Regions from separate parts of the Mesorhizobium sp. Root695 genome, predicted to be linked through region 1. Evidence: riboswitches for the same ligand, from Rfam matches in the RefSeq annotation. Region 1 holds a riboswitch; the other holds the start of a gene.
The links. Region 1 has a riboswitch for cobalamin ahead of ASD99_RS15110 (DUF1636 family protein). Riboswitches for the same ligand answer to the same signal wherever they lie in the genome.
Positions count from the first base shown of each region.

Region 2: it holds a riboswitch for cobalamin, as region 1 does, so the genes downstream of both, ASD99_RS05285 (DUF1636 family protein) here and ASD99_RS15110 (DUF1636 family protein) in region 1, are expected to answer to the same signal.

Region 1 covers NZ_LMHO01000013.1:4,353-12,154, forward strand. The annotation lists gene ASD99_RS15095 (D-arabinono-1,4-lactone oxidase) at 1-1,221, shown strand, start outside; gene ASD99_RS15100 (DSD1 family PLP-dependent enzyme) at 1,218-2,363, shown strand; gene ASD99_RS15105 (AraC family transcriptional regulator) at 2,368-3,201, opposite strand; cobalamin riboswitch at 3,482-3,688, shown strand; gene ASD99_RS15110 (DUF1636 family protein) at 3,817-4,185, shown strand; gene ASD99_RS15115 (ABC transporter ATP-binding protein) at 4,182-4,970, shown strand; gene ASD99_RS15120 (ABC transporter substrate-binding protein) at 5,021-5,968, shown strand; gene ASD99_RS15125 (FecCD family ABC transporter permease) at 5,998-6,984, shown strand; gene ASD99_RS15130 (phosphatidate cytidylyltransferase) at 7,019-7,802, opposite strand, start outside.
Region 2 covers NZ_LMHO01000003.1:233,270-241,071, forward strand. The annotation lists gene cobG (precorrin-3B synthase) at 1-1,247, opposite strand, end outside; gene cobN (cobaltochelatase subunit CobN) at 1,244-4,702, opposite strand; gene cobW (cobalamin biosynthesis protein CobW) at 4,721-5,773, opposite strand; gene ASD99_RS05285 (DUF1636 family protein) at 5,776-6,204, opposite strand; cobalamin riboswitch at 6,243-6,448, opposite strand; gene ASD99_RS05290 (winged helix-turn-helix domain-containing protein) at 6,478-7,677, opposite strand.

The sequences.
Region 1 (7,802 bases):
AGCCCCGGCGATGCCGGCGAACTGGGTGATCTCATTCGTACCGCACCCGGCCCGGTCCGCGTCGTTGGCGCCGGTCATTCCTTCACGCCGCTGGTGAAATCGCAGGGCACGATCCTGTCCCTGGAAAGACTGGAAGGGCTGGTTTCGCACGATGCCGAAAAACATCAGGCGCGGGTGCGGGCAGGGACCCGGCTCGGTCCGCTGATGCACATCCTGCAGGGCATTGGCCAGGGCCTGCCCAACATGGGCGACATTGACCGCCAGGCGATCGGCGGCGCGCTGGGTACCGCCACGCACGGCTCGGGACCGACACTCGGCGCTTATCACACGCAGCTGGAGACGGTGCGGATCGTCGACGGGCTTGGCAAGGTCCGCGACTTCAAGCGGGCGGGGGATCAGGACATGATCCACGCCATCGGCGTCGCGCTCGGCGCCTTCGGCGTGCTCAGCGAAGTGACGTTGAACAACATCGCGACCTACCGGCTGCGTCGCCGCAAATGGGTGCTGCCGATCGCCGACATGCTGCGCGATTTCGAGATGATGATGGCCGCGCATCGCTCGGCCGAATTCTACTACATTCCGTTTTCCGGCTATGCACAGTTCATAGCCAGCGACCTCAGCGACGCAGCACCCACCGCGCGCCCGCCGGAGCAAGACGAGGCGGGTTTGAGGACGCTGCGCAGGCTGCGCACCGCGCTTGCCTGGCTGCCATCGCTGCGCCGCCGACTGATCCTGGGCGCCGTCGCGAAAGTGCCGGCCGAGGACTATGTGCAGGACTGGCTCAACGTCTATGCCAGTGACCGCCAGACCAAATTCAACGAGATGGAATATCATCTGCCGTTCGAGGAGGGACCGAAGGCGCTGGCCGAGATCATCGAACTGACCGAGAAGCGTTTTCCCGAGGTCTATTTCCCGATGGAGGTGCGCTCGGTCGCACCGGATCAATTCTGGCTCTCGCCCTTCTACAACAGGCTAACCTGCTCGATCGCCATCCACCATGACGCGGCGAACGATCCGCTGCCGTTCATGCGGGCGGCCGAGCCGATCTTCCGCAGGTATGGCGGCAGGCCGCATTGGGGCAAGATGCACAGCCTGAAAGCGGCGGATCTGAAAAAGCTCTACCCGCGCTGGGACGACGCCATGGCGGTGCGCCGCGACATCGATCCGGAAAACCGCTTCGTCTCGCCCTACATGGCCGACCTGTTCGGCATCGAGACATGAACGCCTATTTTTCCACCCTGTCGGATGCGCTGAAGGAAGCCGGCATCTTCCAGCCCTGCCTGCTGCTCGATCGCGACCGGCTGGACAGCAACATCGCTCTGGTGAAGGGGAGACTGGATCCCGGCCTTGCCGTGCGGCTGGTCGACAAATCACTCGCCTGTCTGCCGCTGCTTGCGCATATCGGCAAGGCGCTTGGCACCAATCACGTCATGACCTTCCATCCGCCGATCAGCGAGGCGGTGCTGAAGACGTTTCCGGATGCCGATCTTCTGTATGGCAAGCCGATACCGGTCGACGCGGCAAGGGCGGCGCTGGTGAAAGCCGACGCCGACTGGTCGCGTGTCTGCTGGCTGATCGACAGCGAGGAGAGACTGGCGGAGTACGGCGCGCTCGCTGCCGAACTCGACATCGAACTGCGCATTGCTTTCGAGATCGACGTCGGGCTGCATCGCGGCGGGTTTGCTGATCCCGAAACCTTGTCGAGGGCATTGAGCGCGCTCCATGCTCACAAATGGCTGCATTGCGAAGGGGTCATGGCCTACGAGGCGCATGCGCCGCTCATTCCTGGTCTGTTCGGCGGGCCGACGAAAGCCCTGGCAAAGGCGTCGGCGCAGGCCACGGCGTTCGTCGCTTGTCTCGGGGCCGACCAGCGCCGCATCCTGAACATCGGCGGCAGCAAGACCGCGCTGCTTCATCATGGCGGTGTCGCCAATGAAGTGTCGATGGGATCGGCCTTCGTGCTGCCCAGCGACTTCGATACATCAGGTCTCGAAGGCTTCCAGCCGGCGGCCTTTATCGCGACGCCGATGCTGAAAGTGGTCGAGCCAATGCTGCCCGGCCCGCCGGCTGTCACCCGCGCGCTGCAGGCGATCGGCCGGTTTCCCCGCAAGGGCTGCTACCTCTATGGCGGCAAGTGGATGGCCGAGCCGGTGTTCCCCCAAGGCATGACGACGAACGGCTTGCTCGGCCTGTCCTCCAACCAGCAATTCATGGGCTTGCCGGCCGATGCGCCCGCAAGGCCAGGCGACTACGCCTTCTTGCGCCCGACGCAGAGCGAGGCCGTGCTGCAGCAATTCGGATCGATCGCGGTGTTTGCCGGCGGAAAGGTCACTGATCGCTGGCCGGCGCTGCCGATGGCGTGATCGTCTACCCCTTCACCGGTATCCAGATTTCCAGCCCGCCATTGCCGCTGCGCGGGTCGAATTCGGGACCGTAGCGTTCGAATTCCGGCGCATCTGAAATCTCATGGCCGGAGGCCGGCAGCCATTTGTTCCAGATGGTGTTTACCGTCCGGCGGATGGTCGAGATGTGTTCGCGGTGGGCGAAGACCGCATATTTCTGTGCCGGCACGCGCACCCGGCTGAATTCCTTGGGCAGGTCGGAAAAGTCCGACACTTCGACGCCGGCAATGTAGTCGAAATTGCCGGCATCGTCGCCGTTGACGCAGACGCCATAGGCAACGTCGCCTGTCTCGCCCGGAATGTTGCCGATATAGGGGCCGAAGCGCTGCCATTGCATCGGAATGGCTGCGCTGGTTTCGCAGCTGTAGCGTTCGCCGAGACCGGCGATGAGGAACGGCCGGCTGGTCTCGAAACGCGGCGGTTCGAGGTTGGCAAGAAAGGACTGGTCCATCAGGATCGGCTCCACGAGGTCGAGCTTGTCGAGTGTGCCTTGCGCGCGCACCAGTTCCGGCGTGGTGCCGAACTGATCGCGGAAGGCACGGGTGAACGCCTCATGCGAGTTGTAGCCGGCATCGAGCGCGACGCTGAGGATATCGGGCGCTCCGCCGGCCAGCTTGCGCGCCGCCTCGGTCAAGCGGCGCGAGCGCATGTAGCCCATCACCGAGCGACCGGTTGCAGCCCCGAAAGCCCGCGTCACATGAAAACGCGACACGCCGCTGCTTTGCGCGACATCGTCGAGCGAGATCGCCTCCGGCAGATGGCTCTCGACGAACCACAGCGCTTTCTCGGTCGGGTTCATGGGGCTCCTTTTAAAATGGCTCGATTCACACGTGGCAGGATCATGGTGATGTTTCCCGATGAGGTCAGTTTGATCGAAATTGCGCTCCGCGCAAAACCGAAACGATAGGCCATCGCCTTTGCGTGGAAAGGGGTTGACAGAGTCGGGTCATATTCATAGCAATATGTTATTACATAACAATCAAAGGTGTTGCTTGTTTCCGTCCAGCCATCGATCATACCCATTGCCGGCTTGGCAAACTCAACCCGCAGAAATGCGTTGCGATGCGTTTGGGGGAAATCTACTGTGATTTCGTGATGGTCCCCGAGTCAAAAGGCGAGGGGTGAAAAGGGAACACGGTGAGATCCCAGGGGTCGAGGCCGTGGCTGCCCCCGCAACTGTAAGCGGCGAGCAAAATCCGCGAATGCCACTGGCCGGCAAGGCTGGGAAGGCAGGATGGCGCAACGACCCGCGAGCCAGGAGACCTGCCATCAGCATGAGTTGACCGGACGGGGTGTGCCGGGAGGAAACGCGAATCTCGGTCTTGTCGGCCGGTTCGCCAGCTTCCTTCCGTCGCCAGTTTTGGAAAGTGACGGAAAGTTGGACGGCTCCATCGATCCCATCCATCGCATCATCGTGTGCACGCTTTGCCGTGACCATGTGACCGGCGTCAGGTCCGGGAACGACCTTTGTACCGATTTGCGCTCCCGACTTTCGGCCCAACATGAACCAGCCGTGGCGAGCGGCGTCGCGGTCGAAGGCGTGGCCTGCATGGCGGGCTGCTCGCGGCCGCTGACGGTCGCCTTCCAGGCGCAAGGCAAGGCTGCCTATCTCTTCGGCTCCATCGACGCGCGAGCCGATGTCGGCGACCTCGTGCGATTCGCCAAACTCTACGCCTCGCTGGCCGACGGCTCGTGCAGTTCCGGTCAGCGCCCGGCGGGATTGGCCGGCAAGACGCTTGCCCGCATCCCCGGTTCGGGCAATCCGGCGGGCAGCAGCCGATGACTGTAGCGCTTCTCGAAGCACGTGACCTCTGCGCCATGGCGAATGGGCGGGATCTGGTCCAGGCGGTCAGCCTGTCGGTGGCCGCTGGCGACCGCCTCGCCATCATTGGCCCCAACGGCGCCGGCAAGACGACGCTGCTGCGCATGCTGTCGGGCATGTTACGGCCAAGTTCCGGCGAGGTGAAGCTAGCCGGGCGTCGGCTGGACAGGATTTCCGCTGCCGAGCGGGCACTGCACATCGCCGTGGTCGGCCAGACCGACCAGCCCGATCCACGGCTGGCGGTGATCGACTATGTCGAGCTTGGCCGCGTCCCGCACGCCGGGCTGCGGCGCAGGAGCGAGGAACGCGACATTGTCGTCGATGCGCTGCGCCGGACCGGCCTGCTGCCGCTGCTTGGGCGCACCATAGGCTCATTGTCGGGCGGCGAGCGCCAGCGCGCCCAACTGGCGCGCGCCATCGCCCAGCAGCCAAAGATCCTGTTCCTCGACGAGCCGACCAACCATCTCGACCCGCGCGCCCGCGGCGAACTGCTCGAACTCGTGGCCGGCTTCAGCATGACCGTGATCGCGGTGCTGCACGATCTGGCCCTGGTCGCGCCGTTCGCCACCAGGGTGGCGGTGATGAACCAGGCCCGTCTGCAAGCGCTGGCCGCGCCGCGCGAAGCGCTGACCCAACAATTGATCCGCGAGATTTTCGGCATCGATGTTCTGCGTCTGCGCCATCCGACCGAAGACCGCGAACTGACGGTGTTCGAAGTTCCAAACCGTGGCTCGCCGCCATCCTGATTGAAACCGTTCCGTATTCGACCCAATCCCATTCACATAGGAGCAAATTCTTGAAACGCCTAGCCTTTTCGCTTGCCTTCTCGCTGCTGACCCCCACGGCCTTCGCCTTCCCGGTCACGGTCGACAGTTGCGGCAAGCCGCTGACGTTTGACGCACCGCCGAAGCGCGCCGTCATCCATGATCTCAACATGGCCGAGATGGCCTTCGCGCTGAAACTGCAGCCATCGATCGTCGGCCTGACCGGCATCACCGGATGGTACAAGATCGGTCCCGAATTCAAGGCCGAGCAGGGCTCGATCCCGGAATTGGCGCCGAAATACCCGACGCTCGAAAACCTCGTCGCGGTCGAGCCCGATTTCTTCTTCGCCGGCTGGTATTACGGCATGAAGCCGGGCGGCGAGGTGACACCCGACACGCTTGCCCCGCACGGCATCAAGACGCTGGCGCTGACGGAAAGCTGCGTCCATCTCGACAAGAACCACCCCGCCGCCTCGATGGACCTGCTCTATGGCGATGTCGAAAAGCTGGGCAAGATCTTCGGCAAGGAGGCCGAGGCCGAAAAGCTCGTTTCGGGCTGGAAGACGCAACTCGCCGACATCACCGCCAAGGTCGGCGACCGTAAGGGAACGCGGGTGTTCCTCTATGATTCCGGCGAGGACAAGCCGTTTACCGCAGGCAAGTTCGCCATCCCCAGCGCCATGATATCAGCCGCCGGCGGCGACAACATCATGGCCGACATGGACACCAGCTGGGGCAACACGGACTGGGAAACGGTGGCGTCGCGCAATCCACAATTCCTCATCCTGCTCGATTACCAGGATGGTGGCGGCTACAAGAAGCTGCTCGATTTCCTGAAGGCGCATCCGGCCATGAAGGAGACGGACGCGGTCAAGAACGAGCGCTTCGTCGCCCTTCGCTATGCCGAACTGACGCCCGGACCGGCCAACATCGAAGCGATCGACAAGATCGCCAAGGCCATGCATCCGGAAGCGTTCTAACCTTGCGGCACAGGACATTCGCACTGGCCATGCTGGTGGGAGCGGCGGTGATCACCGCTCTCGCTCTGCTGTCGATCGCCTATGGCTCGACGCTGATCCCGTTGACCGATGTCGTTGCCGCGCTTGGCCGTGCAATTGGGCTGGAAGGGCACGACGTGTCCGGGCCGGTTGGCAAGATCGTCGTCGACCTGCGGCTGCCGCGCACGATCCTGGCCATCTGCGTCGGCGCCGGGCTGGGCGTCGTCGGTGCGCTGCTGCAGACGGTGACCCGCAACGACCTTGCCGACCCGTTCCTGTTCGGCCTGTCGTCGGGAGCCGCCGCGGGTGCCGTTTCCGTCATCACCGTCTTCGGCGACAGTTTCGGCATCTGGACGTTGCCGGTCGCGGCCTTCACCGGCGGCATACTGGCTGCCGGTGTCGTCCTGCTGCTGGTCGCGCGGGTGAGGGGGCAAGGCCCGGAGCGGCTGATCCTTGCCGGCCTTGCCGTGTCGTTCATGTTCACCGCCTTGACCAACTATCTGGTCTTTGCCGGCGACCAGCGCGCCGCCCACTCCGTGCTGTTCTGGACGATGGGCGGCCTTGGCCTGGCGCGCTGGGACAATATCTGGTTGGGCGCGCTGGGGGCGGGCACCATCCTGGCTTACGCGCTATGGAACCACCGCCGGCTCGATGCTTTCCTGGCCGGCGAAAACGCCGCCGAAAGCCTTGGTGTGCCGGTGGCGCGGATGCGCAGGATGACGTTTATCGTCGCCGCCTTCTCGACGGCGATCCTTGTCTCTGTCGCCGGCGTCATCGGCTTCGTCGGACTGATGATCCCGCATCTGTCGCGGCCGCTGGCGGGTCCCTTGCATCTGCGCCTGGTTGCCAGTTGTGCCGTCTTCGGCGCGGTGCTTCTGCTGGCAAGCGATCTTCTGGCCCGAACGCTGCTGCCGCCGCAGGAACTGCCGATCGGCATCATCACCAGCTCGGTTGGCGCGTTCTTCGTCGTCACCATGCTCATCCGCAACCGGCTGTGATCGCGGTGGGCAACACTTCGCTAGTTCGGAGCTCTCAGACCGTCCAGAAATAGCGCACGATGTGAAAGAAGACCGGGGCAGCGAAGACCAGGCTGTCGGTGCGGTCCATCATGCCGCCATGGCCTTCGATCAGATGGCCCCAGTCCTTGACACCCTGGTCGCGCTTGATGGCCGAGGCGACCAGCCCGCCGAGAAATCCCATCGAGCAGGCGACGAAGGCCACGGCCGCTGCCTGCAGCGGTGAAAAGGGTGTCACGAACGACAACAGCGCGCCGAGCAGGCTCGCCGACACCAGTCCGCCGATCAGGCCTTCCCAGGTTTTCGACGGCGAGACGTTCGGCGAAAACCGGTGTTTTCCAAACAGCTTGCCGAAGATGTATTGCAGGACGTCGCTGCCTTGCACGACGATAATCAGGAAGGCGATCAGCAACAGGGTGCGGCCTTCGAAGCCTGGCACATTGAGGGTCAGCAGCGCCGGAACATGGCTGACGCAATAGACCGAGATCATCACCGCCCATTGCTGCGCGGCGATCCGCTCGAGGAAGCGTTCGGTGTCGCCATGCAGCGCCGTGATGGCCGGCATCAGCAGGAAGCAGTAGACCGGAATGAAGATGACGAAGAGCCCGTACCAGGCGGTCCACACCAACCAGTATTGAAACGGTATGATGATGCCGAACATGCCAAGCAGCACCCAATGGTCGCTGCGGCGCGTATGCGTCAGCGTCACGAATTCGCGCAGCGCGGCGAAGGAGATCAGCGCGAACAGGATGGTCATGCCGTAGCGGCCGAAGAAGAAGGCGACCGTCATCAGCGCCACC
Region 2 (7,802 bases), on a different contig from region 1:
GCTGCCGAGCCGGGGTGGGCGCAGCCCTTGGCGCATCCGGAAACGTGCAGGGTGAAGTCGAGACTATCGGCGTTTTCGGCGGCAATCGTCTCGGCAATGTCGCGCGTGGCGATCCGCCCGGAGGCGCAGGCGGGCGTGCCGGGGCACGCGGCGATGCGCGTGCGCGGGTCGGCGGGGGAGGTGACGAAGCCGAGGGTGGCGGCGGTGTGCTGGAGGGCGCGGTTGGCGGACGATGGCTGTCCGAGAAACAACAGGGCGCGGCCTGGGGCGAGGCGGATTTCGGTTGTGTCGAGGGTGATGGCGCTTTGGGTGAGCGCGATGATTTTGTCCGCTGGCATGCTGCCATAGGGCAGGGCGATGCCGAGGGCGATACCGGCCTCGGCGAGGTCGAAAATTCCGATCGGGCGGAGTTCCTTCGCGCCCCCCTCTGTCCTGCCGGACATCTCCCCCACGAGGGGGGAGATTGGCAGCCCGGGCGCCGGCCCTCCCTCCGAAGCCATGGAAATTGGCGAAGGTGAGCGTGAATGAGCGATCTCCCCCCTCGTGGGGGAGATGTCCGGCAGGACAGAGGGGGGCGCCACAGAATGCCAGCCTGCGAGATAAGCCAATTGCCGCTCCGACAAATCCCTCGCACGAGCCTCGCGGCCTTTCTCGGCAATCATTCTGAGCACGGCAACGGCAATATCGCGCGCTGCATCGTCTTCCACCGTGACAAGCGGCCGTGCATTCTGCCCGTCACCCGCGACAGCCACCCGCCACCGAACTCCCGCATCGGTGCCCGTTGCAGCAAGCCGCACATCTGCGGTCAGAGTATCCATGGTCAGTTGTCCGCTGCCGTCGACAATGACCGACACCTTCGGCCCGAGCCGTTGCGTCAGACCTGCTTCTTCGACCGCCGTCCTGATCTGTTCAGCCGGCGGCCGGGGATCGGCAATCTCTTGCGGATCTATGCCGGCCAGCGGCCCGGTCTCGACCGGCACGCCGGTGCGCACCGCGATGCCCAACGCATCGACCTCCGTCGCCAGCAACTGAGCGCTTTCCGCCGTCAGTCCGCGTATCTGCAGGCTGCCGCGCGCGGTGACTTCCATGATGCCGTTGCCGTGCCGCAGAGCGGATTCGGCTAGTCCGATCAACGACTCTGGCGACAACCCTCCAGCGACAGGGTTGAGCCGTACCAGCAGGCCGTCGCCGGTCTGCATGGGGGCTGCCAGAGCCGGGCAGGCGCCACGGCGCGAGAAGGCGTTCATGCCGCCACCCCAAGTGCTTCTGCCTCGGCAATCAGGGCCGTGAGATCGTCGTCGATGGAATTGCGCAAGGGATGCCACAGGCCACGCCGGCGCGCCGACAGCAAGCGCTCGGCGATGACTTTCGCGGCGGCGGGGTTCTCGCGCAGGATGAAGGCGCGGACAGCCGGATCGCCGAGATAGGCGTCATGCACCGCCTCGATCAACGTTCCCGAAATGGCGTGGGTGGTTTCGGCAAAGCCGACCAGCCGGTCGACGGTTTCGGCAAATTCGGAGGCGCCACGCGGGCCGTGGCGCATCTGGCCTGATATGAAGCGTGGATTGACGGCGCGGGCACGCACGACACGCGATACGGCCTCGCTGACCGAGCGTGGCCTCGGCTTTTGCGGGTCCGTGGTGTCGAGCACGATGACGTCGGCATTCCTGCCGAGAGTTGCCAAGGCCGCCGAGAAGCCGCCGATGAAGGCGACATCGGAGGAGCCCTCGAGGATGTCGCGGCCGGGATCGTCGCCGGTGTGGACGAGAAGATCGGCCTCGGCGATGCGGCCCTCGAAGGCACCGGGCGCCAAGACGCCTTCACCTTCGGAGCCGCCATAGGCATGCGATGTGGCGTCGAGATAGGCGCGGCCGATCTCTTCGCGTGCCACCCAGTCGCCGGAGGACAAAAGATCCTCGACACCGGCGCCGTAGGTGCCGGGCGAAGTGCCGAAGATGCGCGGGCTGATCTTGCCGTCGGCGCGGGTTTTGGCCGCGAGCGGGTTTTCCGAATCCTCCTCGTCGCGGGCGGCAACGGCGTTGGCGGCGGCATCGATCAGCGCAATCTGGGTCGGAAACATGTCGCGAAACAGGCCTGATATGCGCCAGGTGACATCGACGCGCGGCCGGCCGAGCGCGGCGGGAGGTAATACCTCGATGCCGGTGATGCGGCCAGTGGCCGCATCCCATTGCGGCCGGCAGCCCATCAGCGCCAACCCTTGAGCGATCTCCTCGCCGCCGGTGCGCAGCGATGCCGAGCCCCAGAGATCGATCACCAGCGAGCGCGGCCAGTCGCCATGCGACTGCATGTAGCCGCGCACGACTTCCTCCGCCGCTGCCTTGCCCAGATCATAGGCGGTCGGCGTCGGCATGGTGCGCGGGTCCGACGTGAACAGGTTGCGGCCGGTGGGCAGAACATCGGATCGGCCGCGCGCGGGCGCGCCGGCCGGCCCAGCCTTGACGTGGCGGCCATCGAGCGCGGCGAGCAGCGCCGTCTTCTCGGCTGCCGCACTTTGTCGCCGCATGGCGTCAGGCTCGTCCTCCGGAGCGCGGCCATAGATATGCAGCCCGTCCTTGATGGCGAAATCCTTGAGATCGCAGAGCCAGGCATCGATTCGGCGCAGCGCTTCATCGGGCGCGTCGGTCCTGGCGACGCCGGCTTCGGTGGCGAGGCCGGTTTTTTGCGCGGTGTCGACGATCAGTTTTGCCAGGCGGTCGCGGCGGCGACGGTCGAGCCCGTCGGCCTGGGCGTATTCGTCGACCAGCCGCTCGAGCTTGTGCTGGTCCTCGTCCAGTCCGGCGCCGGTCAGGGGCGGCGGCAGATGGCCAAGGGTGACGGCGGCGATGCGCCGCTTGGCCTGTGCAGCCTCGCCGGGGTTGGAGACGATGAAAGGATAGATGACGGGCAAGGGGCCGGTGACGATTTCGGGAAAGCAGTTTTCCGAAAGCGCAACCGTCTTACCCGGCAGCCACTCCAGCGTGCCGTGCGCGCCGACATGGACGAGCGCGTGGACGCCGAGCGAGCTGCGCAGCCACAGACCGAAAGCGATCAGCGCATGGCGCGGCGGCAGTGTCGGGTCGTGGTAATCGGCGCGGCGGTCGGCGGAGCGGCCGCGGTCTGGGGCCAGCGCGACGGTGATGTTTCCGAAGGTCGCGGCGCGGAAGGGGAAAGCGCTCTTACCCTCCCCCTTGTGGGGAGGGTGGCCCGCAGGGCCGGGTGGGGGTGGTGCGCCGCTACCCCCACCCCGGTTCGCGCCATCCGCTTCGCGAATGTCGCGAACCGACCCTCCCCACAAGGGGGAGGGTGAAGTATCGGCCGCTCCCCATGCAGCTTCGACTGCAGCAACAGCCTCAATCGGCAGGCCCTTTGAGAAGTCCCGATAGTCGTCCAGCCCCAGCCCATCATTGCCGCGCTCCAGCAGCCCCAGCAACGCCCGCGGCGTCTCCGGTATCCCTTCAACTCCATAGCCCTGTTCGCTCAGATCATGCAGCATCGCCAGCACGCTGGACGGCACATCGAGGCCGACGGCGTAGCCGGTTCGGCCGGGCGCGCTCGGATAATCCGGGATCAGGATGGCGAGCTTGCGCTGGGCGCGGGGCGTCTCCCGTAGTCGGATGAAGGCCGCGACGCGGTCAGCAACTTGCGCCACACGATCCGCTTCCGGCCGGTTGGCGAAGGCGCGGTGGCCAAGCGCCGGATCGACATCGCTCTCGCCCTTGAAGGAAATGGCGCCGGCCAAGATGCGGCCGTCGAGTTCGGGCAGCACGACATGCATGGCAAGGTCGGCGGGCGCCAGGCCGCGCTGGTTGTTCTCCCAGATGTCGCGGCGGGTGGTGGCGACAATGACCTGGAAGACGGGCACGCGGGCGCGGTCGAACAGGGTTTCAACGCCGGGCTCGGCGCCGGACGCGAAAGCGGTCGCGGTGATGATGGCCGCGGGTTTCAGCGCGGCCAGTGCTGTTTCCACGAACGCCAGCGATGCCGGGTCCTTCAGGCTGGAGACGAAAATGGGGACCGGGTTGATGCCGCGCTGGCGGAGCGCCTCAAACAGGGCATCGATGGGCGCGACATCAGCGGCGAGCAGCATCGATCGGTAGAACAGGATCGGCACGACCTTTCCCTCCCCCTCGAGGGGCAGGGGGACGACGCCGCGGCCGGGTTCGTAGTAGCCAACTTTTGGCACAGTGACCGGCTCTGCAGCAACCGCATCCTGTCCCGCCAACCCCGCCAACTTCTGCACCAGCGCGCTCATATTCGCCGGGCCGCCCTCGCGGAAATAATCGAGCAGGCCGTCCAACTCCTCGCGCGGCAGCGTCGAGGCTTCGATCAGGCGCAGATCCTCATCTCGGCATTCGCCGGGCAGCAGCGCCAGTTTTATGCCGCGTTCGCGGGCGGTCGAGGCAAGCTGGTCGCAGCCGTAGCGCCACCAGTCGTAGCCGCCGAGGATGCGCACGAGGATGATCTTGGCGTGGCGGGCGACGCTGTCGACCCAGAGGTCGACGGACATGGGATGGCGCAGGTCGCGCAGCGCGGCCAGCCGCATCGAGGGCAGGCGTTCGGCGTCGGCCTTCCAGGCCGCCGCCAATCCGGCGAGATCGCTGTCGGTGAAGGACAGCGCCACGATATCCGCCGGCGTCTGCCGCAGATCGACCGGCTCGGCGAGGTCGTCGAGCGAGGCGGATGTCGTGGTTAGGATGTGCATCGCGACCCGTGTCCGAAATCAGCCGGCAAGGATACGCTCGATCGCCGGGCGGTTCAGCCCCTTCAGCCCGATTACGACGAGGCGCGAGCGGCGGTCATCCTCGGCGGTCCAGGCGCGGTCATAGTAATGATTGACGCGCGGCCCGACCGCCTGCAGCAAGAGCCGCATCGGCTTGCCGCCGACCTCGACGAAGCCTTTCACGCGCAACACGTTCTCTTCTTCGGCGACGGTGGCGACGCGTTTCGCCAGATCATCGGGATTGGCGATCGAGGCAATGTCGACGATGAAGGTGTCGAAGTCGTCATGCTCATGGTCGAAGGCGCCGTCATGATGGGACTTGCGGTTCTCGATGTCGTCTTCGACCGCCAGACCGAGCCCGAGCAGCACCGAGGGATCGACCTTGCCATGCGATGTCGGCACGATCTTCACCGCGCGGGCGGAGTGTTCGTTGATGATGGCGTTGGCGCGGTCGGTGCCGGCGGCGTCCATCAAATCGCTTTTCGACAGGATAATCAGGTCGGCGCAGGCGATCTGGTCCTCGAACACTTCTTCCACCGGGTCGTCGTGGTCGAGCGTCTCATCCTGGGCGCGCTGCGCCTGCAAGGCATCCATGTCGTTGGCGACGCGACCCTCGGCCAATGCCGGCCCGTCGACCACGGCGATGACGCCGTCGACGGTCACCCGGCTTTTCACGCTCGGCCACTGGAAAGCCTGGACCAACGGCTTGGGCAGCGCGAGGCCCGAGGTCTCGATCAGGATGTGGTCGACCCTCGGCGTCAGCGCGAGGATCTGGTCGAGCGCCGGAACGAAATCGTCGGCGACGGTGCAGCAGATACAGCCATTGGCCAGTTCGACGATGTTTTCCTCCGGACAGGTGTCGATGCCGCATCCCTTGAGGATCTCGCCATCGATGCCGATGTCGCCAAATTCGTTGACGATGATGGCAATGCGCTTGCCGCCGGCGTTTTCCAGGAGATGGCGGACCAGCGTCGTCTTGCCGGCGCCGAGGAAGCCGGTGACAACGGTGCAGGGAACGCGGGAGAGGTTGGCGGACGAATCTGGAGCGGTCATGGTCAGTCCTTCAACAGGTTGAGGGGAGGGATGCGGGCAACGAGGCCGCGCTTCAGGCTATCGGGACGGCCGCGCCACGGGATCAGGCCGTCCGTCGAGGTGGCGAAGAGTTTGGCTCCGGTGACGAGGTCGGCACCGCTGGTCGCGGTCAAGTCGCCGAAGACATAGCTCCAGCAGCCATCGCGCAGGATCGCGGCGCTGAGGCGCCGTTTGCAATTGCCAAGGCATTCAACGCTGCGGATGCGAATATTTTCGCCGGATGCGGCGCGGCGGGTGTCATCCGCCAACGATTCGCCGGCGCGGGGATGGGCGTCGGAGCCGGTTTCATCGCGGCAGGAAGCGCAGACGATGACGGTGACGCCGGCCAAGGCATCATCATTGCCGGACGAAACATCCGCTGTGCCAGCCGAAAAACTGCTGTCGTGGTCCAAAAATCGGGCTCCTTGCCCGGAAACCCGCCGGGCGATCGGATTCTACAGTCGCAGACGGCAGGTCTCCTGGCTCGCGGGTCATCGCCTTGGTAGCCGCCTTCCCGGGAACCTCCCAGTGGCTTTCGGCCTTGGCTCTTCGCTTACAGTTGCGGGGACAGCCGCGGATTTGGGACAGATATCCCGCACCGCATTCCCTCTTGGCTCCTCTCGTTGAAGAGAAGAGACCGTCTGGAACGGATTTAGGCTTTTGCGGGCAGCGGTGTCAACGCGAGCTTACGACGCTGTCAGGTCGGCCAGCGCCGGACCCAAGTCACCGGCGGACGTCACTTCGATGCGTTCGAGGCCCAGCCAGCCCTGCATCTGCTTCAATTCCTCGAAGAGCTGAGCAGCGGTTTCGGCTGGTGCGCCGGGCTCGGCATAGGCCGCATGGACGCGCAGCACGCTCGCAGGCCGATCGGCCTTGAGGTCGACGCGCGCCACGATCCTGTCGCCGAGCAGGAACGGCAGGACATAATAGCCGTATTGCCGCTTGTCGGCTGGCGTGTAGATCTCGATGCGGTAGTGGAAATCGAACAGGCGCTCGGTGCGCGAACGTTCGAAGACGACCGGGTCGAACGGCGCCAGCAAGGCGCGGGCTTCGATCTTTCGGGGCAAACGGGCGTCTTTATGAAGATAGGCCGGCTTGTCCCAGCCTTCGACGCGCACCGGCAGCAGCTCGCCGGTTTCAACCAGTTCCTCCAGCCGGCCTTTCATATCGGCCGGGGACAGGCGGAAATAATCGCGCAAATCGCCTGATGTCGCCACGCCATGGGCGCGGGCGGAAATGCGCAGCAATTCGCGGTGCGCGTCCTCAGGCGTTGGCACCGGCAGGTCAAGGATCGCCTGCGGCAGCACGCGTTCGGGCAGGTCATAGAAACGCTCGAAGCCGCGGCGGTGCGCCGTGGTGATGCGCCCAGCCCAGAACAGCCATTCGAAGGCATGCTTGGCGTGGCTCCAGCCCCACCATCCGCCCGAGCCTTTCTGGCCTTCCAGCGCGGAAGCGGCGATCGGGCCGCGCTCGGCGACCTGGCGGTAGATCTCTTCGATATAGGCGGCGTGCTCGCGGCCCCATTTGGCGAGGCCCAGATACATCTCGTCGCCGCGCTCGGCGCGTTGCATGCGCCAGCGCATCAGCGGGTAGGTCTCGACCGGCAGGAAGGAGGCCTCGTGCGCCCAATATTCGAACACCGTGCGCTTGCGCGTCACGGCCGCGTTGTCGAGCAGAGTGAGCGGGTAGGGGCCCAGGCGCGAATAGAGTGGCATATAATGAGCGCGCACCACCGCGCTGACGGAATCGATCTGCAACAGGCCGGTGCGGGAGAGCGTGCGGGCAAAATGCCTTCGGTCAGGCGTGCCGGTCGGGCGGGGATCGAGGAACCCCTGGGCGGCGAGCGCAATGCGCCGGGCCATGGGGAGCGAGATCTTTTCCTTCATGCAGGCATCACTTTGAAGTGTTTTGACCGAGGGTCGGATGGGTGATTCCGGGCCATGCTAGCAGGGTTTTGGCGGCAAGCATGTCAGGAGAGAAAAGTGGAGTAGAAAGCGAAGGAAATCAAACA